One region of the Bradyrhizobium sp. BRP20 genome, then DNA from elsewhere that is predicted to be linked to it. Evidence: predicted binding sites of a transcription regulator. Region 1 holds the regulator's gene; the other holds the start of a gene.
What was found. The regulator LexA, encoded in region 1, represses DNA repair genes until DNA is damaged. The targets are predictions, from matches to a motif close to TGTTCNNNNTGTGTTCNG.
Positions count from the first base shown of each region.

Region 2: the regulator LexA is predicted to act here: its motif matches at 9,936-9,953, upstream of I6F33_RS31720 (putative DNA modification/repair radical SAM protein).

Region 1 is NZ_JADYVY010000006.1:197,299-211,942, forward strand. It holds gene I6F33_RS16640 (carbohydrate ABC transporter permease) at 1-13, opposite strand, end outside; gene I6F33_RS16645 (ABC transporter substrate-binding protein) at 10-1,296, opposite strand; gene I6F33_RS16650 (ROK family transcriptional regulator) at 1,357-2,535, opposite strand; gene gltA (citrate synthase) at 2,713-4,014, opposite strand; gene gltX (glutamate--tRNA ligase) at 4,159-5,586, opposite strand; gene I6F33_RS16665 (glutamine--tRNA ligase/YqeY domain fusion protein) at 5,752-7,428, shown strand; gene I6F33_RS16670 (SgcJ/EcaC family oxidoreductase) at 7,446-7,832, shown strand; gene I6F33_RS16675 (ComEC/Rec2 family competence protein) at 7,956-10,229, shown strand; gene I6F33_RS16680 (GAF domain-containing protein) at 10,236-11,177, opposite strand; gene I6F33_RS16685 (hypothetical protein) at 11,395-11,829, opposite strand; gene lexA (transcriptional repressor LexA) at 12,218-12,919, opposite strand; gene glp (gephyrin-like molybdotransferase Glp) at 13,096-14,304, opposite strand; gene I6F33_RS16700 (hypothetical protein) at 14,436-14,644, shown strand, end outside.
Region 2 is NZ_JADYVY010000019.1:87,387-102,030, reverse strand. It holds gene I6F33_RS31760 (efflux RND transporter permease subunit) at 1-988, opposite strand, end outside; gene I6F33_RS31755 (efflux RND transporter periplasmic adaptor subunit) at 1,018-2,268, opposite strand; partial or broken gene I6F33_RS31750 (CoA transferase) at 2,414-2,629, opposite strand; gene I6F33_RS31745 (hypothetical protein) at 2,720-3,007, shown strand; gene I6F33_RS31740 (SDR family NAD(P)-dependent oxidoreductase) at 3,193-3,963, shown strand; gene I6F33_RS31735 (error-prone DNA polymerase) at 4,130-7,594, opposite strand; gene I6F33_RS31730 (DNA polymerase Y family protein) at 7,591-9,186, opposite strand; gene I6F33_RS31725 (ImuA family protein) at 9,083-9,871, opposite strand; gene I6F33_RS31720 (putative DNA modification/repair radical SAM protein) at 10,034-11,269, shown strand; gene I6F33_RS31715 (UdgX family uracil-DNA binding protein) at 11,269-12,711, shown strand; gene I6F33_RS31710 (M20 aminoacylase family protein) at 12,816-13,988, opposite strand; gene I6F33_RS31705 (GMC family oxidoreductase) at 14,161-14,644, shown strand, end outside.

The DNA.
Region 1 (14,644 bases):
CGGCATTGCTCAACGCGCGCCCTCGACGGCCTCGGCGAGGCGGGTGGCTGCCTGCTCCGGCTTGATCGTCTTGTTCTTCACGTACTCCGTGATTACGTCGATCATCGCCGCGGTCATTCCGTTTTCCTGCGCCATGTTGTGCGCCATGCTGAGGACGGCCTGATTGCTGGCGATGGCCTCCTTCAAGGCCTTCGAGGTTGTTCGTTGCCCCTCCGACCAGCCTTCGCCTGATAGATCGACGTCAGTGCGCACGGGGATGGAGCCGGTGATCTGCGAGTACATGGTCTGGATCGCCGGATCCATGACGAGCTGAGCCATCAGGGTCTGGCCGGCTTGCAGGTCCGCCTCCTTGCGCTGCCAGAAGATGAAGGCGTCGGCATTCAACAGGAAGACCGGCTTGCCGTTGTCGCTCGGGCCTGGCGCAATCATGAAGTCCTCGAGCTTGAATCCGGCATTGCGCAACACGCCCTGCGCCCATCCGCCCATGATCATCATGCCCATGTCGCCGTCGATGAAGCGCTTCAGGTTGGTCGAGAAATGCTGGGCGCCGACGTTGGGGTCCATCCAGTCGGCGATCTTGCGCACCTGGGCGAACGCGGCCTTGATCTCCGGACCCTCGAGGGCCTTCTTCTCGAGATTCATGATGGCCGCGCGATAGGCGAGCGGACTGATGCCCGCGAGAGCCGCCTCGAATTTCTGTCCGTCGTCCGGGCGGGTGCCGCCATTGGCGATGGGAGAAGCGACTCCGCCCGCCTTCATCTTTTCGGCGAGGTCGTTGAAGTCGGCCCAGGTGACGGGGACCTTGTCCGCCTTCGCCTTGTCCATCGCGCGCTTGGACAGGAAGAGCATGTTGGTGCTGTAGATCTGTAGCGGCAGCGCAATCCATTTGCCGCCGGGCTTGTGCAGCTTTGCAAGGTCCGGAGCGACAACCTTCTCGTAGCCGGCGGCCGCGACGAGGGCATCGAGATTTACGGTGGGCGCAATCTTCGACCAGGCCGCAATCTCGGGCCCCTTGAGCTGCGAGCAAGCCGGCGGATCGCCGGCCATGATCTGCGCGCGCAGCTTGTTCATCATCTCGGTGGTGAAGCCGGGGACGGGCGAGTGCTGCCAAACGCCGCCCTTCTCCTCGAATTTCTTGCCGAGCGCCGTAATGGCCGCCCCGTCGCTGCCCGCCGACCATTGCGAGATCGCGGTCAGTCGCGGCTTGGCCGCGCCTTGCGCGCGGGCAAGGTGCGGAAATGCGAGCGCGGCAGCGGAGCCAGCGAGCAGACGACGCCTTGTTGTTGTGATCGGCATGGCAGTTCCTCCCGGTGTGAAATCTTTCGCGCTTTATAGGCCGTTTGGGCTCAGCGCATGTCAGGCCGCCTCCGTCGATGCCGCGGGCATGCCGCCACGGCTGGCGAGACAAAAGGCGGCGAAGGCGAGCGCAGCCTGCGGATCGTTGCCGGTCGACGGCGGCACGAAGGCGAGGGAGACCTGCGCCAGTTTGCGTCCGCCCAGCAGGCAGGCGTCGATGCCATCGACCAGTGCTTGCCGATCCTCTTCAGCGAGAAGCGACGGCCAGCCGCTGATTGCAACGCCGCCGCACGGCTTGACGTTCAGCGTATTGCCGATCGCAAGGCCGAGCCGGAACAGCCGACGGCGCAAATCCTGCCGCACGCGCGATGAGATCGGGACCGTGTTGACCCATTCGTTGCCGAGCTGGAGCAGCTCGGTCTCGGAAACGCCGAGAAGCGCAGCCAGCGCGGGAATCGACGTATAGGCCTCGACGCAGCCGTGATGTCCGCAGCGGCAGCGCGGTCCGTCAGGCCCGAACACCATGTGGCCGAGCTCGATCGGCTGCAGAGCATCGGTCTCGGCCGGATCATCCATCCAGGCGCCGGCGACGCCGTGGCTGACGAGCACGAACAGATGCGTGTCGTTGAACGGGTAGTTTTCCGTGCGGCAGCGGTTAAAGGTGGCATGCGCGACGACCGAATTGGTGAATTCGAGCGGCACGCCGGCGAACATCTCGCCGAACATGTCGCTGATGCGAGCGACGTCGCAGGGAATGATCGGATTGGCCGATATGCTGAGACGGCCGAGGCCGGGAATCGAGACGCCGATCTGCGAGAGGGTGATCCGGCGGCGCCGCGTCCAGTCGCGCAACAACGTCATCGCTTCGCGAAATGCCCGGCCGACGGTCTCGACGTCAGGCGTCTTCGGGAGCGGCACACGCTCGGTGTAGTGCAGCTCACCCGACAGGCCGCCGACCCCGACGCTGAGCCGCTGCGTCGTCAGCTCGAAGGCTGCCAGCGCCACCGCGTGGTCCAGCGACACGAGACCGGTCGGGCCGCCGACGTAAGGGGCAGGGCGCCGCACCTCCTCGATCAGGCCTTCGGCCTTCAGGTCAAGCAGGATGCGCGACAGGCTCGCTTCCGACAGACGCACGGCCTTGGCCAGTGGCGGACGAAACGAGCCGCCCGACTGAAGCAGATGAGTCAAAATGGCAGCGCGCGTCTGCCGCCGACTTCTCGGCTGCTCCGGCATTTCCATCCCTGTCGTCATTCTTACTTAGAGTAAGAATGCGCGCGGAGCATTTCGGCTGTCAAGGCGCTTGCCGCCGTGAGCATGGACTTGTTGTTGTGCGCGGCAGCACGAGGAAAGTGCGGGCGCAAAACAAAACGGCGCCATCTTGCGATGGCGCCGCTGCGAAAGCGTGATGGCCTGACGTTAGCGCTTGTCGATCGGCACGTAATCGCGCTTGGCGACGCCGGTGTAGAGCTGGCGCGGGCGGCCGATCTTCTGCTGGGGATCCTCGATCATCTCGCTCCACTGGCTGATCCAGCCGACGGTGCGGGCGACCGCGAACAGCACGGTGAACATCGAGACCGGGAAGCCCATCGCCTTCAGCGTGATGCCCGAATAGAAGTCCACGTTCGGGTAGAGCTTGCGGTCGATGAAGTACTGGTCGCTGAGCGCGATCTTCTCGAGCTCCATCGCCACCTTCAGCATCGGATCGTCGCCATGGCCGGTCTCCTTGAGCACGGCATGACACATCTTCTGCATGATCTTGGCGCGCGGATCGTAGTTCTTGTAGACCCGGTGGCCGAAGCCCATCAGGCGGACTTCGGAATTCTTGTCCTTCACCTTGGCGATGAACTCGGGGATCTTGTCGACCGTGCCGATCTGATAGAGCATGTTCAGCGCGGCTTCGTTGGCGCCGCCATGGGCCGGGCCCCAGAGGCAGGCGATGCCGGCCGCGATGCAGGCGAACGGGTTGGCGCCCGAGGAGCCGGCGATGCGCACCGTCGAGGTCGAGGCGTTCTGCTCGTGGTCGGCGTGCAGGATGAAGATCTTCTCCAGCGCGTCGGCGAGCACCGGGCTGACCTTGTAGTCTTCGCAAGGCACCGCGAAGCACATGTTCAGGAAGTTCTCGGCAAAGCCGAGCGAGTTCTTCGGATAAACGAAGGGCTGGCCGACGGTGTATTTGTAGGCCATCGCAGCCAGCGTCGGGATCTTCGCGATCATGCGCATGGAGGCGATCATGCGCTGCTTCGGATCGTTGATGTCGGTGCTATCGTGATAGAACGCGGCGAGGGCGCCGACGGCGGCAACCATGATCGCCATCGGATGGGCATCGCGGCGGAAGCCCTGGAAGAAGCGGGCCATCTGCTCGTGCACCATCGTGTGATGGGTCACGCGGTAGTCGAAATCCTTCTTCTGCGCGGCGGTCGGCAGGTTGCCGTAGAGCAGGAGGTAGCAGGTCTCCAGGAAGTCGCCATGCTCGGCGAGCTGCTCGATCGGGTAGCCGCGGTATTCCAGCACGCCCGCGTCGCCGTCGATATAGGTGATCTTGGACTGGCAGCTCGCGGTCGAGGTAAAGCCCGGATCGTAGGTGAACAGGCCGGACTGGCCGTAGAGCTTGCCGATATCGATGACGTCAGGCCCGACGCTGCCGCTGAGGATCGGAAGATCGAAATTCTTGTTTCCGACCGTCAGCGTCGCGGTCTTTGGGCTTTCTTTTGCGTCCATCAGAGGTCCCCGATGTGTGGTGAGACGGGCCGGAGCCGGAGACCCCCAGGGCGACCATGGGGGCAGGCCGGATGTTCCAGAATGTGGGGGAGATGGGTATATTATTGCTATGTGCGCTGCAAGATCGCCGCACGCATGGTCGACTTACGTCGTAGACTGATCCCTAAGCCGGCCGAGGCTTTCCTGGCGTCCAAGCACCTCCAAAACCTCAAATATACCAGGGGACGTCGTCCGTCCGGTGAGCGCCGCCCTAAGCGGCTGGGCGACCGCGCCGAGCTTGAGACTATTTTCCTCGGCAAAGGCGCGCAGCGCCGCTTCCGTGGTGGCGCCGCTCCACGTCTCGACTTTCTCCAGCGCGGAATGAAGCTGGCCGATCAGCTTGCGGTTCTCGGGCGTCAACAGCGCCTGCGCCTTGGGATCCGGCGCCAGCGGCCGGTCGGCGAAGATGAAATGGGCGCCGTCGATCAGCTCGATCAATGTCTTGGCGCGCTCCTTGAGCGCCGGCATGGCCTTGAGCAGCTGCGCGCGCGTGGTGTCGTTTAACTTGGCCTTGATCTCGTCGCGGCTCGGCACGACGTGGTCGAGCACGTCCTCGAACATCTTCACGAGCGATTGATCGTCGGCGTGGCGGATGTAGTGCCCGTTGAGGTTTTCCAGCTTGGCGAAATCGAAGCGGGCGGCGGCGCGGCCGACGCTGCCGAGATCGAACGCGTCGATCATCTCCTCGGTCGAGAAGATCTCCTGGTCGCCGTGGCTCCAGCCGAGCCGGACCAGGTAGTTGCGCAGCGCAGCCGGCAGGTACCCCATCGCGCGGTAGGCATCGACGCCGAGCGCGCCGTGCCGCTTGGAGAGTTTCGAGCCGTCCGGGCCGTGGATCAGCGGAATATGGGACATGCTGGGCAGCTCCCAGCCCATCGCATCGTAGATCTGCTTCTGGCGCGCGGCGTTGATCAGGTGGTCGTCGCCGCGGATCACATGGGTGACGCCCATGTCGTGGTCGTCGACCACCACGGCGAGCATGTAGGTCGGGTTGCCGTCTCCGCGCAGCAGGACGAGATCGTCGAGGTTCTCGTTCTGCCAGACCACGCGGCCCTGGACCTGGTCCTCGATCACGGTCTCGCCGGTCTGCGGCGCGCGCAGGCGGATGGTGGGCTTGACGTCGCTCGGAGCCGTCGCCGCGTCGCGGTCGCGCCACATGCCGTCATAGAGGCGGGTGCGCCCCTCGCTGCGCGCCTTCTCGCGCATGGCGGCGAGCTCTTCGGCGGTGGCGTAGCAGCGGTAGGCCTTGCCATCGGCGAGCAGCTGCTCGGCAACCTCGCGGTGCCGGGCGGCGCGGGCGAACTGGTAGATGACCTCGCCGTCCCAGCCGAGCTCGAGCCACTTCAGCCCGTCGAGGATGGCGCCGATCGCCGCCTCCGTGGAGCGTTCCCGATCGGTATCCTCGATCCGCAGCAGCATCTTGCCGCCGTGCTTCTTGGCATAGAGCCAGTTGAACAGCGCCGTGCGGGCGCCCCCGATATGGAGGAAGCCGGTCGGCGAGGGAGCGAAGCGCGTGACGACGGAATCGGACATTCTTGGCAGGGCCTATGCATTGGAGGCGGTGGTGTATAGCAGGAACGGGACATAACTAAAGGGCGACGGCGGACCCGGCAGGCCTTGCTTAAGCTCTTGTAAGCTCTTGGCGCGGCCACGCGAATTTGGCAGAAGGACCGCTGATTTCCCTACAGGATTTTCGTAATGACAGAACCGGTGGCAGCTGAGGTTGGGCGCGATTTCATTCGTGACATCATCCAGGCCGACCTCGATCAGGGCAAATACAAGGAGATCGTGACCCGGTTCCCGCCGGAGCCGAACGGCTACTTGCATATCGGCCACGCCAAGTCGATCGCACTCAACTTCGGCGTCGCCCAGGAGTTTCCGGGCCGCTGCCACCTGCGCTTCGACGACACCAACCCGGTCAAGGAAGAGCAGGAATATATCGATTCAATCCAGGCCGACGTGCGCTGGCTCGGCTTTGACTGGGGCAAGAACCTGTTCTTCGCCTCGGACTATTTCGACCGCCTGTACGAATGGGCGGAGCAGCTGATCCGCGACGGCCTCGCTTATGTCGACGACCAGACCCAGGAGGAGATCCGCCTCTCGCGCGGCACGTTGACCGAGCCCGGCAAGAATTCGCCGTTCCGCGAACGCTCCGTGGAGGAGAACCTCGACCTGTTCCGCCGCATGAAGGCGGGCGAATTCCCCAACGGCGCGCGCGTGCTGCGGGCCAAGATCGACATGGCCGCGGGCAACATCAATCTGCGCGACCCAGTGCTGTACCGCATCCTGCATGCGCACCATCCGCGCACCGGCAACGCATGGTGCATCTACCCGAGCTACGACTATGCCCACGGCCAGTCGGATGCCATCGAAGGCATCACGCATTCGATCTGCACGCTGGAGTTCGAGGACCACCGACCGCTCTACGACTGGTTCATCGAGAAGCTGCCGGTGCCCTCACAGCCGCATCAGTACGAATTCGCGCGGCTGAATCTCACCTATACGCTGCTGTCCAAGCGCGTGCTGACCCAGCTCGTCCGCGACGGCCATGTCGCGGGCTGGGACGATCCGCGCATGCCGACCATGGCGGGCATGCGTCGCCGCGGCGTGCCGCCGGCTGCACTTCGCGAGTTCGTCAAGCGCATCGGCGTCGCCAAAGCCAACAGCGTGGTCGATGTCGGCATGCTGGAGTTCTGCATCCGCGAGGAGCTGAACCGCACGGCGCAGCGGCGCATGGCGGTCTTGAAGCCGCTCAAGGTGGTGATCGAGAATTATCCGGAAGGGCAGACCGAGGAGCTCGAGGCGATCAATCATCCCGACGATCCCTCGGCCGGCACGCGGAAGATCACGTTCGGCCGTGAGCTCTATATCGAGCAGGACGACTTCATGGAGAACCCGCCGAAGAAGTTCTTCCGCCTGTCGCCTGGCAACGAGGTGCGGCTGCGCTATGCCTATTTCGTCAAGTGTACCGGCGTGATCAAGAACGACAAGGGTGAGGTGGTGGAGCTGCGCTGCACCTATGATCCCGCGACCAAGGGCGGCAACGCGCCCGACGGCCGCAAGGTCAAGGCGACCATGCACTGGCTGCCGGCGGCGGCCTCCAAGCCGGCGGAGATCCGCATCTACAACCAGCTGTTCGCCAATCCGAGCCCGGATGCCTCGAACTTCGCGACCGATCTCAACCCGAACTCGCTGGAGATCCTCGCCGATGCGCGGGTCGAGGCGTCCGTTGCGGAGAGCAATTCGACCGAGCCGATGCAGTTCGAGCGCCAGGGCTATTTCGTGCGTGACAAGGACTCGACGCCCGGCAAGCCGGTGTTCTCGCGCACGATCGGTCTGCGCGACACGTTCGCGAAGGAAGTCGCCAAGGGTTGAGAAGGGCTGAGCAGGACATGAGCAGCGAGGCCGACGCCATCGTTTCCGCCATCATCGCGAAATGGTGCGCCGGCTTCGCGACGCTCGATGCGGCCGCGCTGTCCTCGCTCTATGCGAAGGACGCATTCTTCTTCGGCTCCAACCCGAAGCTCTATCGCGGCCGGGACGGCGTCGCCGAATACTTCAACGGCCTGCCGCGCTGGCGCAGGCCAAGCGCCGCGTTCTCCGATGTGCACGCCGCGCAGGCCGGCCCTGATCTGATCAACATGGCCGCGACCATCACGTTCGATCTCGCGGGCGAGCGGGATGATCTCGTCGTCAAGATGAGCTGGGTCATCATCCGCGAGGACGGCGAGTGGAAGATCGTCAATCACCACGCCTCCTCGCAGGCGCCGCTGATCTAGCAACGGGCGCCAGCCCGGAGAAAAGTAGGGCGCTCTTCGCCTGTTCCCGATCCGTACCGCTATTCGTGCAGCCGCACGGTCCGGTAGCCTCCGCAGCCGTCGCGTATCGTAAGGTGCAGGGGAATGGCGGAGCCGGGCCGGCCAGGACGGTCCCAGGGAGTTGCCGGGACGTGGCCGGTCGGCCGCGCGGCCGGCGGTTTTGCGCCGGTGGGCTTTGGCATCTGGCCGGCGATCATCGAGACGCTGCGCCAATGGGCTCGGGGCGAGGCCGGGCCTGGCCGGCTGTTGCCGTGGGTGCCGGTCGCCTTCGGCGGCGGCATTGCGCTTTATTTCGCCGCCGATCATGAGCCGGTGCTGTGGGTGGTTGCCGCCACAGCCATCGCGCTAATGCTCGGCGCGGTGCTGCTCCGGCGGAGCCGGCTGTTTGCGCCCGCCATCATGCTCGCGGCGGTCGCGGCTGGTTTTGCCGTGGCGACCTGGAAGACCGCGCGTATCGCGCACACCGTTTTGGCAAAACCGCTCTATTCGGTGTCGCTGTCGGGCTTCGTGGAAGCGCGCGACATCCGCGAGCGCACCGACCGTTTCGTGCTGCGCGTCAGCGCGATGGAGGCGCAGCGCAGCGACGTCAAGCTCGAGCGCGTCCGCCTCTCGGTGCGCAAGGGCACGGCGCCTGAGGTTGGCAGCTTCGTGCAGCTGAAGGCGCGGCTGCTCCCGCCGATCTCGCCGGTGCGCCCCGGCAGCTATGATTTCTCGCGCGACATGTTCTTCCAGGGCATCGGCGCCTCCGGCTTCGTGATGGGCGCGATCACGGCGTCCACACCGCCGGATGGCGGCGGCCTGCGGCTGCGCTATGCCGCCTTCATGCAGGGCCTGCGCGACGCGATCGACGCGCGCATCCGCGCAACGCTCGAAGGCGACAACCGCGCGATTGCGACGGCGCTGCTCACGGGGCGGCGCGATGCGATCACCGCGCCCGTGAACGATGCCATGTTCGTCTCGGGACTCGGCCATGTGCTGTCGATCTCCGGCTATCACATGGCGGTCGTCGCCGGCGTCGTCTTCTTCGCGGTGCGCGCGCTGCTGGCCTTGATCCCGGGGCTGGCGGCCGGCTCTGCCATCAAGAAATGGTCGGCCGCCGCGGCGCTGGTCGCGGCCGCGTTCTACCTGTTGCTGTCGGGCGCGGAGGTTGCGACGCAAAGATCGTTCTTCATGACGGCGGTGGTGCTGATCGCAGTGATGGTCGACCGCCGCGCCATCACCTTCCGCACGCTGGCGGTTGCCGCGCTGATCGTGCTTGCGGTCGCGCCGGAGGCGTTGGTGCATCCAAGTTTCCAGATGTCGTTTGCGGCAACGCTCGGGCTGGTGGCGCTGGTGCAGATCGGCATGCCGAACCTGCTCGCCTCGCCCGATCATTCCGCGACGGCGCGGATCGCGTTGTGGGGCGGCCGCGAGATCGCGATGCTGTTCCTGGCCTCGCTGATCGCGGGGCTCGCGACCACGCCATACGCCGCCTTCCACTTCCATCGCGTGACCCCATACGGCGTGCTCGCCAATCTCGGCGCCATGCCGGTGGTCTCGGCGCTGGTGATGCCGGCCGGGCTGTTGGGGCTGCTCGCGGCGCCCTTCGGGCTCGACGGCGTGTTCTGGTGGTTGATGGGGATCGGCATCGAGTGGATGGTCCTGGTCGCGCGCTGGGTGGCGGCTCTGCCGGGCGCCGTCGGCCGCATTCCCGCCTTCGGGATCGCGCCGCTGATCGCAGCGAGCCTCGGGCTCATCGTGATGGGCCTGTTGCGCACGCCCTTGCGCTGGTCCGGCGCCCTGGTGCTGCTGGCAGCGATCCTCTGGGGACTGTCGGTGCGGCAGCCCGATATCCTGATTGCCGGGGATGGCGCGAGCGTCGCGGTCCGGGGCGGGGATGGGCGCTTGCAGGTGATCCGCGCCAGCAAGGACAGCTTCCTGCTGAAGGAGTGGTTGGCTGCCGATGCCGATCCGCGCGATGCCGGCAACGCCTCGTTGGCGAGCGGGGTGTCGTGTGACGAGTCCGGCTGCGTGGCGCCGCTCGCGGACGGACGACTGATCGCGTTGGCGACGCGTATCGACGCGCTGGCCGATGATTGCAGCCGCGCCGCGCTGGTGGTGACGGCGCGGCCTGCGCCACCCGATTGCGCGGCGATGGTGGTCGATCGGGCGCGTCTTGCCAGTCAGGGCGCACTGGCTCTGACGAGACGCGGCGAGGGCTTTTCGGTGCAGGCGGTGAGGACGAGGGGAGCAAGCCGTCCCTGGCTGCCGGCCGGCGCCGGCGAGGGAGATTTCGACGGCAGCCTCGTGCCGAAGGCGGCCGTGCCCCGCAACCGGGACGCAACGCCATCGGAGGCCGACTTGCAGGCCGACGATTGACGCGGATCACAAATACCAGGCCAGCACGGCGTCAAGCCTTCCGTTGCCGATAACCGGCAGGGCCACCATTCGGCTCAGCCCGGCTGCGCAGGCTTCGGAGCCGGCGATCGAGCCGTCAGAGGTGAGATCGTCGTTGAGCGCGGGCATGCCGGCGGCCCAGGCGCCGCCGATGCTGCCTTCGCCCCTGGCGATGGACTGCGCCGCATAGCGTGCGGCGAGGTCGGTCTGCGCGCTGCAATCGCCGGCGCGAAAGACCAGCGCCGAACGGTCCTCGTTCGGGACCCAGATCTCGAAGCGTCGTGCAATCGGCGTTGCCTGCGCGGAGAGGAATGTCAGAACCCAGGTCTGGTCGGTACCGGTTCGGTAGGGCACGCCGACGCCGAGATTGATCCCGACCTTGGCGGCGTCCTCCCAGCGCAGGAAGCTCTTGGCGTCGTGCAAGTCCTTGATGATCAGCGGCAGGCCCGCCTTCCAGGTGCGTCCGGGCAGGCCGAAGCCGCGCGGAAATCTGGTGTGGCGGGAGTTGAATTCGAACATGTCCGCGGTGCCGTAATAGCCATCGACGAGCCCCATCTCATGCGAGAGATCAGGATCGTTGTGCCAGAGTTCGATCGCGCCGACATGCGCCTCGTCGTCGCCGCAGAACAGCACCAGCACGGCTTGCAGGAATTCGCCCGCGAACACCGGCACCGCCACGCCGCAGGTGAGGCTGGCCGCAGCGGCCTGATCGGTCCGCTTGAAATAGGAGTTGGCGAATTTCGTGAGGATGACGGGGTGGCCACAGGCCCAGGCCTTGCCTGGAAGTCCCTCGTCATATCCGAAGTGCAGCTCTTCGCTGACGGCTTTGAACGCGGACAGCCCATCGTCGTAGAGGCCGCCGCCGAATTCCAGCCGCATGCGCGTCCGGTCGGGTACCCAGAGTTCAACGACGCGAATGAAGGTCTTCATCGAGCGTGTCCGCCGCCTCAAACCACGACAGCATCGGTCATTTGGCTGCGGAGCGGACGTTCAAAATGCGGGCAGCACGGCCCAAACTTCGTGCGACGACGAGGCGCGGCGGTGGGCTCGCCGATCGAATGTCCTGAAACACAAACTTGCCGGGCTCGCCGGCCTCGGCCGGCGACGGCAATTTCAATCCCGGGCTCGGCCTGTCGGCCGAAGGGCGTCAGCCGATCGGCAGGCGCGTGATCGTGGGCCGCGTGTCGGCGACGATCTGCGGCTTGTGCTCGCGCTCGGGGGCTGCCTGCGTCACCGGCAATTGCAGCACGGTCGCGCGCTGGCCTTCGACGAGCTGCGTCACCAGCACGTATTTGCCGTCGGGGAATTCGATCGCGTCATGATGGCGATCGGGAATGTGCGGGTCGATCTTGCCGAACTTGCCGACGCGAGAGTTCACGGTGCGCGTCCAGATCCAGCGGTTGTCGTAGCGGACATTGTCGGCGAAAGCGAGCTCCGTCCCCGGCAGCAGACAGACCGCGACGGAGGGATCGGCTTCGGAAGCGAAACCGCGCGTCGAGGTGCCGCGGAAGGTTGTCGTGACGATCGTCTCGCCGACTTCGGCGGGGCGCGTCGCGACGGCATGCAGGCTGTAGTCACACATCGGGTGCTCCTCATGCTGGGATAGCGACCCGCGTCTCTTTCGAGGCGCAGGCCTCTATCAGAGTGGAAGCATACAACGCTCTGCTCGGTTATGGGCAAATCTGCGGCTCGCGTCCGCAGCGCGCGATCACATTATCTTTCCCGGATTCGATAGGAACAAACCTCGCGTCCTTGCATTCGGCCGGAGCTATCAGCACTGCCGGCACAACTCTACCGGTGAAGCAGAGCGAGATTGCTGCGCGCCTGCGCGGGCGAATGTCGCGCGGGAAGATGGACCGGACAGCCGGCGCAGAACCAGAGAAACCGTCCAGCCGGAGCGGACAAGTATCCGCTCCGATCCTGGATGCCGATGCCGATCGAAACGCGCGCGGCGCTTGATGTTTCCCGTATCAGTACTTCCGGTAAAGCCCGATCAGCTTGCCCTGGATCTTCACGCGGTTCGGCGGAAGAATGCGGACCTCGTAGGCGGCATTGGCGGGCTCGAGCGCGATCGAGGCGCCGCGGCGGCGGAAGCGCTTGAGCGTGGCCTCCTCGTCGTCGATCAATGCCACCACGATGTCGCCGGTATTTGCGGTCTCGTTGCGCTGGATCAGCGCCATGTCGCCGTCGAGGATGCCGGCCTCGACCATCGAATCGCCGCGCACTTCGAGCGCGTAGTGCTCGCCCGAGCCGAGCATGTCCGGCGGCACGCTGATGGTATGGCTGCGGGTCTGCAGCGCCTCGATCGGCGTGCCGGCGGCGATGCGGCCCATCACGGGCACCGCGACGGGGCGCTCGCCCTCGTCCGCGGGCGGGCTGGAGCTCGCGCGCACCTTGCCGAGATTGCCCTCGATCACGCTCGGGGTGAAGCCACGGCGATTGCCGGCGGCGGCCTGGAGCTCGGGCAGTTTGATCACCTCGATGGCACGGGCACGGTTGGGCAGGCGGCGAATGAAGCCGCGCTCCTCGAGCGCAGTGATCAGGCGATGGATGCCTGACTTCGAGCGCAGGTCGAGCGCATCCTTCATCTCGTCGAAGGACGGCGGCACGCCGCTTTCCTTCAGACGTTCGCTGATGAACCGCAGAAGCTCGTATTGTTTGCGCGTCAACATCTCGACCAAAGTCCCCCGGTTGATGTCGTTCGATTCCGACACGATGAAGTCGGCACTAAGCCGCTACATCCTCGAAACAAATCATGAACGGACACTATATGTTCGATATGTGTTCCGCAACTGCTTAATTTATGGTGAACGCGGCCAAGCTCGCGGAATGCGTGTGGCTGGGCGGCTCAGACGGGCAGCCGGAGCACCTCGCAAGGCGTGCCGGCCTCGGCCTTCGGCGCGAACGGTGCGCGCACCAGAAGTACCTGTGCCGCAGCGAGATTCGCAAGAAGGGAGGAGTCCTGATGGCTGACCGGAAGGGCGACGCGCGTGCCGTCGTCGCGCTCCTCCAGCCGCGCACGCAGATAGTCCTCGCGCTGGTCGTTGGCGGCGAGATCGCGGCCCAGCACGGCGCGCTCGCGCCGATGATGAATCGCTGAACGGCCCGACAGGGCGCGAATCAAGGGGACCATGAACAGGAAGGCGCACACGTAGGACGACACGGGATTGCCGGGCAGGCCAATCACGCGCATCGCGCCTATCCGACCGTGCATCATCGGCTTGCCCGGCCGGATCGCGATCTTCCAGAACGCCATCGCGATGCCTTCGCCCTTGAGCGCCTGCTGGACCAGGTCGTGGTCGCCGACCGAGGCACCGCCGGTCGTGATCAGGATGTCGGCGCCGCTCTCGCGCGCGCGGCGGATGCCGGCGGACGTCGCCTCCAGTGTATCGGCGGCAATTCCGAGGTCGATGGTCTCGGCGCCCTCGCTGCGGGCGAGCGCATGCAGGGCATAGCCGTTGGAATAGACGATCTGGCCGCGACCAGGCGTGGTGCCCGGCATCACGAGCTCGTCGCCGGTGGCGAGAACGGCAACCCTCGGGCGGCGGATGATGGCGAGATGCGGATGATTCATTCCGGCGGCAAGGGCGAGATCGCGCTCGGTGAGGCGGATTCCCTTGCGCAGCAGCACGTCGCCTTCGCGGAAGTCGACGCCTGCAGGGCGGATGTGCCGGCCGAAAATGGCGGCTTCCTTGATCGTCACATGTTTGCCGTCGGCAGCTGTGTCCTCCTGGATCACGACGGCATCGGCGCCGTCGGGAACGACGCCGCCGGTGAAGATCCGCACGGCTTCGCCGGGGCCGACGCTTCCCGCGAGCGGCCGGCCCGCCGCGACCTCGCCGACGACGGTCAACCTCGAATCGTTTGCCGCGTCGGCCGTGCGCACGGCATAGCCGTCCATCGCCGACATCGCCTCCGGCGGCTGCGTGCGCCGCGCCGCGACATCGCGGGCTAGCACACGATGGTAGGCCTCGTCGAGGCAAACCATCTGTTCAGCCAGCGGCTCGACGCCGGCCAACACCGCGGCAAGCGCGTCAGAAACCGGCATCAGGGCCACGGGCGAACTCCGCAACAAATCAGGACTGGGTCGGCAAGTTCTAGCCGAGCGGAGGAGCTGAAGCAAAAGGCCTCCCTTGCCAGCCAGGAACCACACTTCCTTTTGGTCTCGACCCGGCTTATCTTCTGCCAATGACAGAACTGCTCGAAAAGGCGCTGAAGGCCGTGCGGCGGCTTCCTGCGGATAGCCAGGACGAGATTGCACGCGCCATGTTGGCGTTGAGCGACGCCGGAGAGGAGGCTGAGGAAGTCGATCCCGGTCATCTTGCGGCGGTCCTCGAGGGGCTCACGCAGGCGAACCTCCGGCAATTTGCGTCTGACGCCGAGATCGAAGCCGCCTT
Region 2 (14,644 bases), on a different contig from region 1:
GCTCGATCAGGTCGCCGCGGTCGTAGATGCGCTCGATGCGCACGCCGGGCGGCAGGATGCTGGAGTTGTTGATGGATTGAACGAGCTCGTGGACGCGCCTGATGGTCGGCGAGCTCTGCTCGCCGCGCCGCATCAGGACGATGCCCTGCACGATGTCGTCGGAATCGTCGAGGCCGGCAATGCCGAGACGTGGCTTCTGACCGACGGTGACGGTGGCGACGTCCTTCACCAGCACCGGATTGCCGCCGGTCTGCGCCACCATGGTGTTGGCGAGGTCGTCGATCGAGCGGATCAGGCCGACGCCGCGCACCACCGCCGATTGCTGGCCGATATCAACGGTGTTACCGCCGACATTGACGTTGGAATTGCCGACCGCCTGCAGCAGTTGCGGCAACGTCAACCCGTTAGCGACCAGCTTGTTGAAGTCGACCTGGATCTCGTAGGTCTTGCTCTTGCCGCCCCAGCCGGTGACGTCGATGACTCCCGGCACGGCGCGGAAGCGGCGCTGCAGGATCCAGTCCTGAATGGTCTTGAGGTCGAGCACGCTGTAGTTCGGCGGCCCGACGAGACGGTAGCGGAATATCTCGCCGATCGGGCTGAGCGGCGAGATCTGCGGCTGCACGTTGCCGGGCAGCGGCGCAAGCTGAGCCAGGCGGTTCAAGACCTGCTGCAACGCCTCGTCATAGGTGTAGGCGAAGGAGAACTGGATCTTGACGTCGGAGAGGCCGTAGAGCGAGATGGTACGGATGGTCGTGACGTTCTTCAGACCGGCAACCTGGGTCTCGATCGGGATCGTGATGTAGCGCTCGATCTCTTCCGCCGACAGGCCCGGGCTCTGCGTCACGATGTCGACCATCGGCGGAGTCGGATCGGGATAGGCTTCGATGTTGAGCCGGTTGAACGCGATCAAGCCGCCGATCAGCACGGCGACGAACATGCCGACCATCAGGAAACGCCGGTTGACGGCAAGGGCAACGAGACGATCCATTCAGGTCTTCAATTTTCTTGGGTCGTCGATCAGCTGCCGGACGCCGCGCGGTCGATGAACAAGCTGCCTTTGGTGACGATCTGCTCGCCGGGTTTCAGATTGCTGGTGACCTCGACGAGGTTGCCGTTGATCAGACCGATCTTGATCTGGCGCAGCTCGACCGACTTGTCCTCGCGCGCGACCCAGAGGCGGACCTTGTCGGCCTCGTAGATCAGCGCATGCTTCGGCACCGCCGGCGCGGCGCGGTCGCCGGCCGAATAGATCGTGACGTTCGCGAACATTTCCGGCTTGAGCAGCCCGTCCTTGTTGTCGATCGTGGCGCGGACCTGCAGGCGGCGGGTGGCGGGGTCGATCGCGGCAGCAACGTAGTTGATCTTGGCGCTGAACGGACGGCCCGGCAGCGCCATCACATTGACGGTGATGTCCTGCCCGATGCACACCGCGGCCGCATCGCTCTCGCGCACGAAGGCGGTGAGCCAGACCGTGGAGAGGTCGCCGACCACGAAGACCGGATCGCTGGCGCCGGAATTGACGTATTGGCCCGGGCCGATCTTGCGTTGCACGACCGTGCCGGAGATCGGCGAGTAGATCGTGATCTCCCGATCGATGACGCCCTTTTCCTGGAACGTCTTGGTGGCTTCGTCGGTGAAGCCGAGGATGCGCAGCTTGTTGCGCGCGGCTTCCAGCGCCGCCACCGAGGAGCGCATGTCGTTTTGCGCCTGCACCTGGGCCGCTTCCGCCTGCTGGTAATCCTTGAGCGGAATGGCATGGCCCTCGTAGAGGTCCTTGGCGCGCTTGAACTGGATGTCGGAAAGCTCGAGCGCCGACTTCGCCTTGTTCTGCGAGGTCATCGCCGCGATGAAATCGTTCTGGGCCTGCACGGTGTCGGCGGCCTCGATCGTAAACAGCGGTTGACCTTGCTTCAGCGTCTCGCCGGGCTTGGCGAGCAGCTTGGTGACACGGCCTGCATAGGGCGAGAACACCGGCGTCGAACGATCCTCGTCGACCGCGACCTTACCCTCGGTGACATACTCGGCCCGGAAGCTCCTGGCGGCGACCGGCTCGATCGTCAACGTCGCCCATTCGGACGGTGTCGGCGTGAAGGTCTGCGCGTTTCTGCGCGACTGGCTGGAGATGTCGGAGTGCTTCTTTGCCTTCGGGCCCGAAGAGAACAAGCCGTACGCTCCGACACCGGCGCCGGCGACAGCTAGTAAGACTACGAATGCGATCACCCGTTGTTTTGCAATCACGTGCAATCGCTTGGTATTCTCAACTGCCATGGGGCCCGGTCGTGTCTGCGACGATCTCGGCAAATGATTGCCTCATCGGTCGCGCTAATAGTGCCGAATTGGGAGTTCAAACAACCTAAAAAACGCGTCGGCCCTTTCGGTTTGCGTTAAAATTCTGGGACTTGTCAGCTTCATGTCAGCTTCGGCCCGGCCATTGTGCCGAATGACTGCCGAGCGGCATCGCCGGACGGCTCCAATGCGCCGGCGTCTTCGACAGCCGAGCGGAATGCTGCACCGCCTTCAACGTGCCGAAGCCAGATTGCATGTGCTCTATGAACGCAGCATGTACGGCCTGTCCCGGGACATCGGGGGTATTCAATCCGCCCTCGAGTCGACCGAGATTCCTCAGCCAGAATGTCGGCGGGGCTCTGCATCGCTGCTTCTCTCCCCGCTCATTTGCTGTACTTTTCGCGACCGTGTCATGATCGCAGAAAGGATTGCAATGGCCGCCATCGATCCCCTCATCGCAGGTGCCGTGTTCATCGCGACGGCGGCCACCGACGCCGTCTATGTCATGTTCACCTCGGCCGTGATCGCGCGCAAGCGCATCCCGGCGGCGAACTGGAGCGCGGTCTGGTACCTGCTCTCCTCTTACGCCGTGATCAGCTACACCGAGAACGTCTTCTACGTTGCCTTTGCCGCAATCGGCTCCTGGGCCGGCGCCTATGCCTCGTTGACCTTCCTGCACCGCCCGCCCGGCGGCCCGCCGGTGGGAGCGGCGCCGGAGTGAAGTCTCTCCGCGTCATTGCGAGGAGCCCTTGCGACGAAGCAATGGATGCATTTCTGGATTGCTTCGCGGAGCCTGTCATCGGGCCGCGCTTTGCGCGGATCCGGTGGCTCGCAATGACGACGTGGAGGCTTCTGGGCGCCTCGCGAAACAGCTACACTCGCAGCTCCAACAAAAAGGAGCCAACAATGGATCTCGGTCTCAAAGGCAAGAACGCTGTGGTGCTCGGCGGCACGCGTGGCATCGGGCGGGCGATTGCGGCGACGCTGGCCGGCGAAGGTGCCAATGTCGCGGTGTGCGCGCGCAACGCCGATCAGGTTGCGGCCACCGTCGGGGAGTTGAAGGCGAGCGGCATCCGCGCCACCGGCGGCGCGGTCGACGTCACCGACGGCGCGGCGCTCAAAAGCTGGATCGAGACGGCTGCGCAAGAGCTCGGCGGCATCAACATGCTGTTCTCCAATGCCGGCGCAATGGCGCAAGGGCACGACCCCGCATCCTGGGAGCAGAACTTTCGGCTCGATGTGCTCGGCGCCGTGCACGCCTTCGACGCCGCCCGACCGTTCCTCGAGACAAGCGGCGCCGGCAGCGGCGATGCGGCCTTCGTGATCATCTCGTCGATCTCCGCGGCGCAGGCGGACACGGCCAGCTCCTACGGCCCGATCAAGGCCGCGCTGATCCACATGGCCAAGGGACTGGCGCGGCAATACGCGAAGAAGAAGATCCGCGTGAATGTCGTGTCGCCCGGCACCGTCTATTTCAAAGGCGGCGTCTGGGAGATGATCGAGAAGAACATGCCGGAGCGGTACCAGGACGCGATGAAGCGCAACCCGACCGGCCGCATGGCAACGCCGCAGGACATCGCGAGCGCGGCGGTGTTTCTGGCCAGCCCGGTGTCGGGATTCACGACGGGTTCGAATTTCGTCGTGGACGGCGCGATTTCGAACAGGGTGAATTTTTGAGGGCAGCTTGCCGAGCTCTCTCTCCTCCGTCATGGCCGGGCTTGACCGGCCATCCACGCACTGCTGCGCACTCCGAAAGACGTGGATGCCCGGGTCAAGCCCGGGCATGACGACTGAGAATGAGGCGCAATCATCGCAACAAACGTCGGCAGTAGCCCGCGCTCGCTCAATGAAAATCCCGCGAGGGCGGCAGGATACGGACGTTGCGGGGGTGACGGATTTTTTGCGCGGGCATGTCCGTAAGCGCGCGAGGGTCTTCGTTCAGCGGCTCGACCACGGTGGCGCCTGCGGGCAGCGGATGCTTGCGGCCGAGCGCATCGTTGGCCAATCCGACCAGATCGTGCGAGCGATCGATCATGCGCTGGGCGATGAGATGCGTCACCTTCTCCGGGCTGCTCTGGATGTAGCCTTCGACCAGGATGAGGCGCGCGCCCATCACTTCTTTCCGGTACTGCTCCATGATCTTGGGCCACACCACGACATTGGCGATGCCGGTTTCGTCCTCCAGCGTCATGAACACGACGCCGCTGGCGCTGCCCGGCCGCTGCCGCACCAGCACTACGCCGGCGCAGCGGACGCGGCGCCGCTCATTCTCATGGCTGATCTCCTTGCAGGCGACGATACGCTCGCGCGTAAACATCTGGCGCAGGAATTCCATCGGATGGCCCTTCAGCGACAGGCGGATGGTCTGGTAGTCCGCGACCACCTGCTCGGCGCGCGGCATCGCCGGCAGCGGTTTTGCGCCTTCGTCCGGCTGCTCGCGCGCGGTCGCCGCCTCGAACAGCGGTAGCGGCACGTCGTCGGGCAGCCGCCGCACCTGCCACAGCGCTTCGCGGCGGTCGAGCCCGAGCGAGCGGAACGCATCGGCATCCGCCAAGAGGATCAGCGCGCGCTTGGGCAGACCGGTGTCGCGGGCGAAATCCTCCAGCGAGGTGAAGGGACGGCGGTTGCGCGCGGCAATGATGCGGTCGGCCCAGTCCTGGGCTTTCTCGACACCGTCATTCCGGGGCGACGCGTCAGCGTCGAGCCCGGAATCCATTCCTCCGCCAGGCGTATGCGGCGCGATGGATTCCGGGTTCGCGCTACGCGCGCCCCGGAATGACGACTGAGAGCGCTTCAGGCGCTCCTCATCCTCGTCCAGCCAGTGGAATCCATCGATCTGGCGAAAGCCGAGGCGCACGGCGCAATACTGACCGCTCCCCTCCTCCAGCGTGTTCTGTGCAAAGCTGTAGGACACGTCGATGTCGCGCACCTCGACGCCGTTCTTGCGGGCGTCGCTGACGATCTGCGCCGGCGCATAAAAGCCCATCGGTTGCGAATTCAACAGACCGCAGCAGAAGGCGTCGGGATGGTAGTGTTTCAGCCACGACGAAATGTAGACCAGCTGTGCAAAGCTCGCGGCATGGCTCTCCGGAAAGCCGTAGGATCCAAATCCCTTGATCTGGTCAAAGCAGCTTTTGGCGAAGTTGGGATCGTAGCCGCGCGCCACCATGTTGCCGATCAGCTTCTCCTCATATTGGCCGATGGTGCCGACATTGCGGAAGGTCGCCATCGAGCGGCGCAGGCCGTTGGCTTCCTCGGAGGTGAAATGCGCGGCCTCGATCGCAATGCGCATCGCCTGCTCCTGGAACAGCGGGACACCGAGCGTCTTGTGCAGCACCTTGTAGAGTTCGTCCTTGTCGCCATGCTCCGGCGACGGAGACGGATAGCTCACCTTTTCCAGCCCGTTCCGCCGCCGCAAATAAGGATGCACCATGTCGCCCTGGATCGGCCCGGGGCGCACGATCGCGACCTCGATGACGAGATCGTAGAAGGTGCGCGGCTTCAGCCGCGGCAGCATGTTCATCTGGGCGCGGCTCTCGACCTGGAACACGCCGAGCGATTCCCCGCGGCACAGCATGTCGTAAACCCTGGGGTCGTCCTGCGGGACGCTCGCCAGCATAAAACGCTCGCCCTTGTGCTGGTCGATCAGATCGAAACATTTCCTGATGCAGGTCAGCATGCCCAGCGCCAGCACGTCGACCTTCATCATGCTCAGTGCATCGACGTCATCTTTGTCCCATTCGATGAAGGTGCGGTCGTCCATCGCGGCATTGCCGATCGGCACATAGGTGTCGAGCCGGTCCTGGGTCAGCACATAGCCGCCGACATGCTGGGACAAATGGCGCGGGAATTCGATCAACTCGGTCGCAAGCTCGACCGCGAGGTTGATCATGGGATTGTTCGGATCGAGCCCGGCCTGCCGGACCTGCATGTCGTTGAGGCCCTTGCCCCAGCTGCCCCAAACGGTGTCGGCGAGCGCGGCAGTGACGTCCTCGGTCAGGCCGAGCGCCTTGCCGACGTCGCGGATGGCGCTGCGCGGGCGGTAGTGGATGACGGTGGCGATGATCGCGGCGCGGTGGCGGCCGTAGCGGCGATAGACATATTGCATCACCTCCTCACGGCGCGAATGCTCGAAATCGACGTCGATATCGGGCGGCTCCAGCCGCTCCTTGGAGATGAAGCGCTCGAACAAGAGGTCCACCTTGGTCGGATCGACCGAGGTGATGCCGAGCACGTAGCACACGGCCGAATTCGCCGCCGAGCCGCGCCCTTGGCACAAAATGTTCTGGCTGCGCGCGTAGTGGACGATGTCATGCACGGTGAGGAAGTAATGCGCGTATTTCAGCTCGGCGATCAGCGCGAGCTCCTTGTTCAAGGTGGCGCGCAGCTTGTCGCCGATCTTGCCGCCGAAATATTTGTCGACGCCCGCCCAGGTCAGATCCTCCAGATGCCCTTGCGCGGTCTTGCCCGGCGGTACCGGCTCGTCGGGATATTGATACTTGAGCTGATCGAGCGAGAACTCGATTGCGTCCGCAAAGCGCATGGTCTGCGCAATCGCCTCGGGAAAATCGCGGAACAGCCGCGCCATTTCGCGCGGCGTCTTCAGGAAGCGCTCGGCATTGGCCTCTAACTTCCGCCCAATCGCCTCGATCGTGGTCTTTTCCCGAATGCAGGTCAGCACGTCCTGGAGCGGACGGCGGCCGGGATCGTGATACAGCACCTCGTTGGTCGCGAGCAGCGGCACCTTGGCCTTTGCGGCGAGATCATCGAGCCGCAAGAGGCGACGCTTGTCGTCGCCGCGATAGAGCAGGCTCGCCGCCAGCCACACGCCCTCGGCACGGCTCGCCTTCAGCTTTGCGAGGACATCCAGCGCCCGCGCCAGCTCGAAACGATGCGGCAGCGTCAACACCAGGAGCTGGCCTTCCGAGAATTCCAGGAGATCGTCAAGCCTGAGATGACACTCGCCCTTTTCGATCCGCGTGATGTCATCGCCACGCTTGCCCCTTGTCAGGAGCTGGCACAGCCGGCCATAGGCCGCGCGATCGCGTGGATAGACCAGGATGTCGGGCGTGCCGTCGATGAAGACGATGCGAGCGCCGATCAACAGTTTCGGCTTGTGCAGCACCTCGTCATTGTCGAGCTCCTGATAGGCGCGCACCACGCCGGCAAGCGTGTTGTGGTCGGCAATGCCGATCGCGGGAATCCCGAGCTTGCTCGCCTGATGCACATAGGCGCGCGGATCCGAGCCGCCGCGCAGGAAGGAGAAATTGGTGGTGATGCCGATCTCGGCATAGCTAAGCGTATTCATGCGAAGAGACCGTGCACATACCAGCCGGGAGACGCAGGCTTGCCGTCACCGTCGAACACCTCGCCTTCATAGAGACCGTCGCGAAAGATCCAGAAGCGCAGGCCCTCGGCATCCTCGATGCGGAAATAATCCCGCGTCAGCTGCTTGCCGTCCTGCCGCCACCATTCCATCGCGATGCGCTCGGGCCCCTCTACCCGCACCACCGCATGCAGCGCGCGCCGCCAGGTGAATTGATGCGGCGGACCGTCTGGCACGGTCGCGAACGGCACCTTGATCGGCTCCGGCTTGTCGAACAGCCGCAAGGGACGCAGCGGCGGCTCGCTCGCGACGCGCGCCGGCCATTCGGCCTGCATGGCAGCAGCAAGATGATGCTGCGCCGATGCGGCCAGCACCGCGCTTTCGGGGATGTGGGTATCCTGCGGCAGGTGCACGACGACACGCCTGCCGCCGATCCGCGCGGCGATGCGGTCGATCAGCGCCGCGAGTTCGTCATTGTCGTGGACATGGGCATCGAGATCGCGCTGCTCCTGCACCACGATCTCGGTGCGGCTCGCCGACAACCGCACCATGTCGAAGCCGAAACCGGGATCGAGGGGATCGGCGAGGGCATCGAGCCGCTCGCGGAACAAGCGGTCGACCACGGCGCTTCGCGTCACCGGACGCCCGGTCTCGACCGTAATCGTACGCACCACACCATCGGTGCGGAAGAACGCCGCTTCAAGCCGCCGCGCGCCTTTGCCCTGCTTCTCCATGGACGCGATCAACGTGTCGGCGAGCCGCGACAGCGTCATCGCGATCATAGTGTCGGTTGCGATCGGCTCGGCAAAGCGCTTCTCGACGATGTAATCGGGCAGCGGTTTGCGCGGGCTGATCGGCGCATCACCCTGCCCCAGCGCATGGGCGAGCAGCGTGGAGAAGCGCGCGCCGAACCGCGCCGTGATCTCGGAGGCGCTGCGCGAGGCGACGTCGCCGATGGTCTTCAGCCCGGCACGGCGCAGGCCGGTGGTGATGGCTTCACCCGCACCGAGCGCGGAGACTGGAAACGACCTGATCGCCTCCGCCTCGCCGCCATCGGCCACAATGGTGCCGGATACCTGCCGCGTCAGCGTGCGGGCGCAGACCGAGGTGCCCGCGATCGCCGCGCTGACGGCAAAGCCTTGCCGGTCGAGCGCCCGGACCAATGTCCGCAACAGCGCGGCCTCGCCGCCGAACAAATGCGCACAGCCGGTGATGTCCAGGAACAGCCCGTGCGGCGGATCGAGCGCCACCAACGGCGTGAAGCGGTCACACCAATCGGCGATATCGCTGAGCGTCTTCGCATCGGCCACGGTATCGGCGTCGAACACACGCAAGTCCGGGCACATCGCCCTCGCATTGGCCAGCGGTTGGCCGATATACAGGCCGAGGCGCTCGGCGGCCTCGTCCAGCGCATGGATCACCAGCGCATTGTTGTCCTTGATGACGACAATGCTCGGCTCATGGTTGGTTTTACCCAGCCCGGCGCTGCTGAAGAACCGCTGGATCCTGTCGATGGGCAGGCGCGGCAGCCACAGGCTGAGGATACGTCGACGGTTCACTGAACTGGCACTCATCACAATTCCATTCCATGATCCACCGGCCGCAGGGGCCATGACGATTGCGCAAGAGTTCGGCATCGAACACCGGCGCGCCCCAGGCACTCCATACCGAGCCCGGCGGCGAAGGCGCCGCACGCAGCATCCATCGTGTCTCCGCGGTCGAGGGCAGCGGCTGCGCGGCCATCCGCAGCAAGAGGCCGGTCACGCCCGAGCCTTGCGCGGCCAGCGTCAGCTTGCGGCTTGCCACCAGATCGAACTGCCTGGTCTCGCCCCAGAGCTCGAGCACGACGGCGCCGAGCGCATCGCAGGCGAGCGCGTCGGCCGAGGTGCGCAGCGCGCTCTCGACATCGGCGGCGCGCACCATCACCACACAGCGCGGATCGAGGCCGAGCTCGGATAGCCCGCTCATCGACAGCGCGCCGGTTTCGAGCTCCGAAAAATCCTGCCGCACCCACAATAGCGGCCGGCGTGCGCTCACGCGTCCCGCAAGGCCCATGACAAACCCCGTCGCGGCCGCGCCCTGTCGCCCCTCGCAAAACACCTCGTGGATCGCCGCGCGCGCGAGCCCGCCCTTCAGCGCGGCGTCGGCCGCGCCATGGCCGAGTACGATGCGATCGCGCGGATGCACGACTTCCGCCGTCTCGATGCGCTCGATCTGGCCGCGCAGGATCGCAAGCGCGCTCATACGTGCGCCGCTCATGCTCGCCGCTCCTCAGAGGTGATTGCCGATGGCTCTCAAAAAGAGAACCAGCGGCTGGCTCATTTGTTCATGATATGTTCTAATATAAAGCTAACGGCGCCGGCAGAGTCAATCGAATTGGCGCATCCAAAGATTCATGAGCGGAATCAAAGAGATTCAAACATGGACGTACAACGCAAGCTGGAGATTCTGGCGGATGCCGCCAAATACGACGCATCCTGCGCCTCCAGCGGTACCGAGAAGCGGGATTCCAGCGACGGCAAGGGCATGGGCTCGACCGCGCCGGGCATGGGCATCTGCCATTCCTACGCGCCGGACGGACGCTGCATCTCCCTGCTCAAGGTGCTGCTGACCAACGCCTGCAATTACGATTGCCTTTATTGCGTCAACCGCGCCTCCTCGAATGTCCCACGCGCCCGCTTCACCATCGACGAATTGGTCAGGCTCACGCTCGACTTCTACCGGCGCAATTACATCGAGGGCCTGTTTCTCTCCTCCGGCATCATCCGCAGCCCTGATTACACGATGGAGCAAGTGGTGAGCGTCGCGCGAAAACTGCGCGAGGAGCATCATTTCCGCGGCTACATCCATCTGAAGACCATTCCCGAGGCCGACGACGCGCTGATCGCCGAGGCCGGCAAATATGCCGACCGCCTTTCGATCAACATCGAGATGCCTGAGGAGACGAGCCTGCAGCAATTCGCGCCGGAGAAGGACGTGCGCGCGATCCGCCGCACCATGGGCCGGCTGCGGCTGAAGCTGGACGAGGCCGAGGAGAGCCGCAGCGCCAAGACGAAGGCCAAACCGCAGCGCTTCGCGCCCGCCGGACAAAGCACGCAGATGATCGTCGGCGCAGATAGCGCCTCCGATCACACCATTCTCCACACCAGCGCCAATCTCTACGGCGCCTACCGGCTGCGGCGCGTCTATTACTCCGCCTTCAGCCCGATCCCCGATGCCAGCCGCGCGCTACCCCTGCGCGCGCCGCCGCTGCTGCGCGAGCACCGGCTCTACCAGGCCGACTGGCTGATGCGGTTCTACGGCTTCGATGTCGGCGAGATCGTCGACGACAGCGCGATGCTGCCGCTCGACATCGATCCCAAGCTGGCCTGGGCGCTGCGCCACCGCGACCGCTTCCCGCTCGACGTCAACCGCGCCAGCCGCGAGGAGCTGCTGCGCGTTCCGGGCTTCGGCACCAGGACGGTCGAACGCATCCTCGCGACGCGGCGCACCACCACGATCCGCCTCGCCGATCTCGCGCGGCTGCATGTGCCCCGCAACAAGGCGCTGCCGTTCATCGTCCTCAGCGATCACCGTCCCTCACCGCATCGTCTCGATGCCGCCGGGTTGATCGAACGGTTCAAGCCGAAAGCAACGCAACTGGGATTTGGCTTCTGATGCAGTACATCATGCTCGACACCGAAACCGATTTCGACGGCTGGCGCAAAGCCGCGCGCAGCCTCGTGCTCCATCACGTGCCGCCCGGCGCGGTCACCTGGACCGTGCAGGGCCACGAAGCCGAGCTGTTCGCACCGTCCTCGCCGTCTCCAATCCTCGAGGTGAACGACGGCACGTTCACCGTCTCGGCAAAATTCGTCGAGCTTGCCAAGGCGGCGATCCTGCATCGCGACGGCGAGCGCTTTGCGATCCTATATCGCCTGCTGTTCCGGCTGAAGGACAATCACGATCTCATTGAGGTCGCGACCGACCCCGATGTCGCGCTTGTCACGGCCATGGCGAAAGCGGTCTATCGCGACGAGCACAAGATGCATGCCTTCGTGCGCTTCCGCGAGATCGGCCGGGAACGCCAGGCGCACTACGTCGCCTGGTTCGAGCCGGAGCATCACGTCGTCGAGCTCGCCGCGCCGTTCTTCGCCAAGCGCTTTGCCGACATGCCCTGGTCGATCCTGACGCCGGACCTCTGCGCGCATTGGGACGGCCATGCGCTCTCGTTCACGCCGGGCGTCAGCAAGAGCGAGGCGCCGGGCGAAGACCGGCTGGAGGAAACCTGGCGGCGCTACTATGCCAGCATCTTCAATCCGGCCCGGCTCAAGGTGAAGGCGATGCAGGCCGAGATGCCGAAGAAATATTGGAGGAACCTGCCCGAGGCTTCGATCATTAAGCCCTTGATCGAGGACGCCGAGCGCATGACCGGCGCCATGATCGCCAATGCCGCAACCGATCCGCACAAGCCTCAGAAGCGGCCGGAGGCTCCGATGAAACGCAAGTCAGCTGCCGACGATCTCGAAACGCTCCGCGAGGAGGCCGCGCATTGCCGCGCCTGCCATCTCTACAAGGACGCGACACAGACCGTGTTCGGCGAAGGGCCGAAGAATGCCAACATCATGCTGGTCGGCGAGCAGCCCGGCGACAAGGAAGACCTCGCCGGCCATCCCTTCGTCGGCCCGGCCGGGCAAATGCTCGATCGCGCACTGGAGGAGGCCGGCGTCGACCGCAAGAAGGTCTATGTCACCAACGCGGTGAAGCACTTCAAATTCGTGCCGCGCGGAAAGATCCGCCTGCACCAGAAGCCGAACACACCTGAGATCCGGGCGTGCCGGCAATGGTATGAGCGGGAAGTTTCGACAATCCAGCCCGATCTCATCGTGGCAATGGGCGCCACTGCCGCGCAGAGCGTGTTCGGCAAGATCACCCCCATCGGCAAGAACCGCGGCCGGCTGATCGAGCTTCCCGAAGGCCGCAAGGCGCTGGTGACCGTGCACCCGTCCTATTTGCTGCGACTGCCTGATCCCGAAGCCAAGGTTCTGGAATATCGGCGCTTCGTCGAAGATCTGAAGATCGCCGCCGGCCTGCAGAAGAAGGCCGCACGGGCTGCGTGAATACAGTGGGAAATGGCTTCACGCCGTTGTCGACGATCCGATTTCTCAAATAGACAAGGACCCGTGGAATGCACGGGCCCTTCATCTGTGCTTCGGACCCGGTCCTACGACGCCGCGAGCTGCTCCTCGACCAGCTTCACCCAATAGGACGTGCCGTAGACGATCGCCTCGTCGTTGAAATTGTAGGCGGGATGATGCAGGCCGGCGCTGTCGCCGTTGCCGCAGAAGATGAAGGCGCCGGGCCGCGCTTCCAGCATGTAGGCGAAATCCTCGCCGCCCATCAGCGGCGCCATCTCGTGGACATGGGCCTCGCCCGCGACCTGCGTGGCGATGCGCCGTGCCACTTCGGTCTCCGCCGCATGATTGTTCACGACCGGATAATTGCGCTTGTAGTGCAGGTCGATCTTGGCGCCGGTGATCTGCGCCATGCCCGCCACGACTTCATGCACGCGCTTCTCGACCAGCTTGCGCACCTCCGGCGACAGCGTGCGGATGGTGCCTCTCAGGGTCGCAGTCTGCGGAATGACGTTGCGGGCGTTGCCGGCGTGGAATTCGCAAATCGATACGACCGCCGATTCCAGGGGATCGACGCTACGCGAGACGATCGACTGCAGGGCCGTGATCACCTGCGCGCCGACCAGCACGGAATCGACGCATTTGTGCGGACGCGCGGCGTGGCCGCCGACACCCTCGATCATGATGTCGACTTCGTCGGTCGCCGCCATGATCGGGCCCGGCCTGATCGCGAACGAGCCGACCGGGATGCCCGGGCCGTTGTGCATGCCGTAGACCTGCTCGATGCCGAACCGCTCCATCAGGCCGTCCTTGACCATGGCCGCGCCGCCGGCGCCACCCTCCTCGGCGGGCTGGAAGATCACCACGGCATCGCCGGCGAAATTGCGCGTCTCGGCGAGATAGCGGGCCGCCCCGAGCAGCATCGCGGTGTGGCCGTCATGGCCGCAGGCGTGCATCTTGCCGGGAATCTTGGAGGCGTAAGGCAGATTAGTCTGCTCCTCGACCGGCAGCGCGTCCATGTCGGCACGCATGCCGATCACCTTGAGCCCCTCGCCGGTGGGCTTGTTGCCCTTGATCACGCCGACGACGCCGGTCTGGCCGAGACCGGTCACGACTTCGTCGCAGCCGAACTCCCGCAACCGGTCCGCAACGAATGCTGCGGTGCGGTGGACATCATACAGCAGCTCGGGGTGCTGATGGATGTCCCGCCGCCAGGCCTGGATATCGGGTTGAAGGTCGGCGACGCGGTTCACGATGGGCATGGAAGGTCTCGAGCTGTTGGAAATGCAGGTCTGTCTACCATGCAAGCGTCGGTCCACCCAACCCGCCGGCAATCGGGGTCTAGCCCTGTTCACCCGGCATGGCCGGGCTTGTCCAGGTCGGCTGCGTCTGCCTATTAACGGAAAGCAAAGAGACCATCCGGGTGGAAGCAGAATGCCGAGGCGGCTTGAAGGTGAGTTTGACTACATTGTCGTCGGAGCCGGCACCGCGGGCTGCATCGTCGCCAACCGGCTGTCGGCTGTCCCAGGCAACCGCGTTCTCATCCTTGAAGCCGGCGGCGACGACAACTGGATCTGGTTCCATATCCCGGTCGGCTATCTCTTCGCCATCGGCAATCCGCGTTCGGACTGGATGTTCAAGACCGAGGCCGAGCCCGGCCTGAACGGCCGCTCGCTGGCCTATCCGCGCGGCAAGGTGATCGGCGGCTGCTCGGCAATCAACGCCATGATCTCGATGCGCGGACAGGCTGCCGACTACGATCATTGGCGCCAGCTTGGCCTGACCGGCTGGGGCTATGACGACGTGCTGCCGTTGTTCAAGCGCCTCGAGGACCACTTCCTCGGCGCCAGCGAGCATCACGGCGCCGGCGGTGGCTGGCGCATCGAGGCACCGCGGCTGTCATGGGCCATTCTCGACG